2 regions of the Alkalihalobacillus pseudalcaliphilus genome follow, and region 1 is predicted to be linked to the other one. Evidence: a T-box and tRNA genes for the amino acid it is inferred to sense, from the RefSeq annotation. Region 1 holds a T-box; the other holds one or more tRNA genes.
What was found. The T-box of region 1 lies ahead of argS (arginine--tRNA ligase). A T-box ahead of a tRNA ligase gene usually reads a tRNA of that ligase, here a tRNA-Arg.
Positions count from the first base shown of each region.

Region 2: it encodes a tRNA-Arg, which carries the amino acid that the T-box ahead of argS (arginine--tRNA ligase) is inferred to sense. The anticodon was not compared.

Region 1 covers NZ_JAQQWS010000003.1:338,911-341,317, reverse strand. Annotated here, with positions in the region: gene PQ479_RS10025 (DUF4652 domain-containing protein) at 1-604, shown strand, start outside; T-box leader at 804-1,017, shown strand; gene argS (arginine--tRNA ligase) at 1,067-2,407, shown strand, end outside.
Region 2 covers NZ_JAQQWS010000005.1:103,218-105,624, forward strand. Annotated here, with positions in the region: gene PQ479_RS12335 (BrxA/BrxB family bacilliredoxin) at 100-525, shown strand; gene PQ479_RS12340 (hypothetical protein) at 700-1,053, shown strand; tRNA gene PQ479_RS12345 (tRNA-Arg) at 1,426-1,497, shown strand; gene PQ479_RS12350 (hypothetical protein) at 1,692-2,407, shown strand, end outside.

The sequences.
Region 1 (2,407 bases):
CGCGAGCGATGAGGACGAAGGTGAAGAGACTGTCACGAAGTATGCACCACCTATGTTGGAGGTCGAGAATTCAAAATCAGAGGGGGAGGCAATTTCCCTTTTTGATATTCGCTTAAACAAGAACGAGGAAATGATTGAATTAATCCAACCAAATGGAGAGGTTGCGGTTCTAGCAGATGAATGGCCAACAGAACCTACAATATCTGGTGACCAGACAAAGGCACTTTATATTGCTCCTTTACAATTTGAAGTACTAGGTGATGTGTATGTGGTCGACTTAATAACGGGGGAACAAGAGATTGTAGTTAGCGGAAATCAAGAGGAACAAGATATACCAAAATATGTAGCTTGGGATCCCAAAACCACCGATCATTTTTATATGACATACGGATTAGCTTACGGTACAGTAGCGGCAGGCGGCAACATTTACAAAGTTGATACGGAGACAGGAACTAAAGAAGCATTAACTGAATATGAAAATAATATTCAAGTTACAGGTCTTAAGATTCAAGGTAATATCCTTTATTACTTTGGCATTGAATATACCGATGATATACTCAATGACTATGTACCCTATGTGAATTTTATCGAATTAGAAGAGTAATCGACTCATACAAACCACGAGTTATACAGCTACCTGTCCGTTATTTGATTTGTTCGATTAGAGAGTTATGTGAAGTTACTCGCGTGTTTAGGTTAAGAAACTGATCGAATAGACTCCTAGCGGGTAGTTATTGTTATACTCCAAACTTTCAGATTGCAGTTGCCACGGTTGAAGAAGTTGAGTATAATAACTAGAAATATCAATGTCCGTGATGAAGAGAGTAATGGTGGTGGGGTTAAAGCGAGTTAGGGTTGGTGTGAGCCTAATAACGAAACCATGATGAAGCGCACTTCTGAGACGCATCCTGAATCGAAAAGTAGGGAATGCCGGTCGCTCACCGATAATGAGCATGAAGTAGGCTTTCAGAAAAGAAAGCAATCAGAGTGGTACCGCGGGGAAATCTCGTCTCTATTTTTAGAGGCGGGATTTTTTTATTGAGCAAAATAGCTAGGAGGATATGACATGAGTGGAAAATTAGTGTTTATTGAACAGTTAGAGCAAGCATTAAAAGGACTAAAGTCGAAAGAAGAAATAGAGGTCTTACTTGAAAAACCAAAATTTGAGGAGCAAGGAGATCTCGCATTTCCGTGTTTTACCTTAGCGAAAGAATGGAAAAAGTCGCCTCAATTAATAGCGACTGAAATGTCAAAAGTGATAGAGTCGGAGTGGTTTGAGCGTGTTGAAGCGGCTGGACCTTATTTAAATGTATTTCTTCAAAAAGGGAAAGTTAGTCAATCCGTCATCCAATCTGTGCTCGAACAAGGTTGCCAATATGGGTCTAATCAGCAAGGGGTTAATCAAACGATTACGATCGACTATTCCTCACCCAATATTGCGAAACCTTTTTCGATGGGGCATCTTCGCTCAACCGTCATTGGCAATGCCTTAGCAAATATGTCAGAAAAAAATGGTTTTAAAGCGGTTAGAATTAATCACTTAGGTGACTGGGGTACACAATTTGGGAAATTGATGGTTGCTTATAAAAATTGGGGAGAGGAAGAGAAAGTTAAGCAAAGTCCGATTAGAGAGCTGCTTGCCTTATATGTGAAATTCCACGAGGAAGCGGAACAGGCCAAGGAGTTAGAAGAAGAAGCAAGAGCTTGGTTTAAAAAGCTTGAGGACCAAGATACAGAGGCTACTCAGCTATGGACTTGGTTTAAGGATGAATCACTGAAAGAGTTTGAAAAGATTTATAAGCTCTTAGATGTGCCCTTTGATTCGTATCACGGTGAAGCCTTTTATAATAATAAAATGGACGCAGTTATCAGGGAGCTTGAAAAAAAAGGATTATTAGAAAGATCTGAGGGAGCCGATGTCGTTTCGCTCCATGAGGCAGAACTTCCTCCATGCCTCATTCGTAAATCAGATGGTGCAACCCTATATGCAACGAGAGATTTAGCTGCAGCTTTGTATAGAAAATCTACGTATAACTTTTCACATTCGTTGTATGTTGTTGGGCACGAACAAAGCCTGCATTTTCAACAGCTAAAGCTCGTCTTGAACAAAATGGGTCACACATGGTCCGAACAAATGGAACATATTCCATTCGGTTTTATTTTACAAAAAGGCAGAAAAATGTCGACTAGAAAAGGTCGGGTCATTCTTCTCGAACAAGTCATTGAAGAGGCAATTCAATTAGCAGAAAAGAATATTAATGAGAAAAACCCAGAGTTGGCGAATAAGCAGCAAGTAGCCCGGGAAGTGGGGGTCGGCTCGATTATTTTCCATGATCTTAAAAACGAAAAGCAGAATAATGTAGAATTCTCATTAGAAGATATGCTTCGGTTTGAAGGAACTACAGGT
Region 2 (2,407 bases), on a different contig from region 1:
ACAAAAATAGTATGGGTATAAGTAAATTAGTTGGTTTTATCTGAATTTCCATGTACAATGTCAATAAAGTTATTAAGCGTTTTATGAGGAGGAGTTATCTTGGAATTTAATTTCTTTATGAATGATGTGGTACAAGTGGCAAGACAAGAAATGGTAACAGCTGGTTACCAAGAGTTAAAGACCGCAGAAGAAGTAGAGGGTATTTTAAAAGAATCAGGTACAACACTTGTAATGGTTAATTCAGTTTGTGGCTGTGCTGGTGGTATTGCACGTCCGGCAGCAGCATATATGAGGAATTACGAAATCCAACCAGATCGATATGTAACTGTGTTTGCAGGGCAGGATAAGGAAGCAACAGCTAAGGCTCGTGAATACTTTAAAGGTTATGCACCTTCTTCTCCTTCATTTGCATTATTAAAAGATGGTGAAATTCAAATGATGGTTGAAAGACATGAAATTGAAGGACATGAACCAATTCAAGTAGTACAAAAGCTAGAACAAGCATTAGATGAAGTTGTGAATTAAACATAATAAAAATCACATGTCATAGTTTATGTCTATGACATGTGTTTTTTTATGAGCGGCCATCGGGCTACGAAGATAATGGTAACCTTTTTTCATGTGCTTTAGTGGCAGTGATTTTACTTATAGTAGATAAATGATATAATAAGCTGAGATTATTAAAGGAGTGTCCAATGAATGCAAACATTATATGAACAAATTCAAGTATATCTGAATATGGATGAGGAGATTTCATATAAAGAATTTAATGACTTTTATAAAAAAGTAGTAGACGAATTAGGGAAATCCCATGAATCATTTGATGAAGAGAATGTATGGAAAGCACTTTATATCGTTGAAAATATTATGTCAAATGCCAACGGTCGAGCAAATGATAAAAAAGGAAGCGAAGCCAAGAAGTATGCAAAAATGGCACAGCGCTTAGAGTTGTGGGCAAAAAACCTTTCAGCAAGATTAGCGAAAGCAGGCTATACGGAAGATGATGTCAACGAACGCTTTAATCAAATGCTTGAAGAAGGACCACAACAATAATTTTGTGTGATTTTGATTTTCTTCTTTGCTTGGTGACTCTTCATTGACTTTGTTTTTGTTGTTATTTTTTTATGAATGCAATTTGTACTTGAGAATGAGCAAACACCCAGCGGACGGAAATATGCGAAGACTCCCGCGGGACGTAGTGGCGGGCTGAGATCAACTGACTGTGCCAGTTAGTTCAGCGCCACCCCGCAGGACGCGGAGCATAATTTTAAGTAGCGATGAGCAATGCTCCATGTTCGCACTAACTTTCAAATAAAGGAAATCCCGTAAAGGTCATCTCTTCCTTTTGTATATTTTTACTCTTGTATGAATACCTTGACATTATTTTCATTTTATATTAAATTAAATATTGTCGTTTTAATTCGTGCGCCTATGGTGAAAGGGATATCATTCAAGATTCCGGTTCTTGCGTTGTAGGTTCGAGTCCTACTAGGCGCGTTAAAAGTCGATATAAAAAAGTCTAGTAAACTACTAGGCTTTTTTTGTTGCTAAGGATTTAGGCGTAGGTATGGTTGTCAAAAGATGATCGAAATAGTCATGAGTCATACGGACTTAGTTTTTAATAATTAATATTTTTAGGTTGTCAGTCCGTAGATACAACTTTTATAATAGGAGTAAGGGGGTATTTGAAAGTGAAGAAAATATACATAATGTTTACGGTTGTAGCTTTGTTTCTAGTTGCTTGCTCATCAGATGTATACCAAGAACATAAGGATGAAGCTCTAGAAGCAATTAAAGAAGAAAGATATGAAGATGCTAAAGAAGCATTAGAGGCGGCATATGATGAAAATGGTGAGGAAGAAGACCTTGTCATTATTAATGACGTTGAGAGTATGATTTGGTTTTTACACGCTTTAGATGAAGGTAAATTAGTCGATGCTAGAACTTATGTGACAGCAATACAAGAAAGTCAATCAGAATCTGAAGAAACAAGTCTATTGAAAGAGCAAGCATCATCGAAAATGGAGGAACTAGAGAAGTTAGAACAAACATATCTTGAATTGGAAGAGTTGCTTGCAGAAGTTTCTGGGCTGTATGAAGAAGAAAACTACGAAGAGGCTATGGAAAAAATTGAAGCGTATGAGATTCCAGAAGAGCCACATGGTAGCTTAGCAGACTTGCTTGTGCAATTAGAAGAGTGGAAAGGTCGCATAGAAGAGGCGATCGAAATTCGTGAAAATGAAGCTGCTGAAGAAGCAGCCGAGGAAGAAGTAGAGGAAGAAGTAGAGGTTGAAGAGCCAGCAGAGGAAGCGGAAGGAAATACAGATAATACAAATTCAGGAAATTCTAGTCAAGATACAGCAGGTGGAGGAGCTAACTCAGATTCGGATACATCAGATGGTTCTTT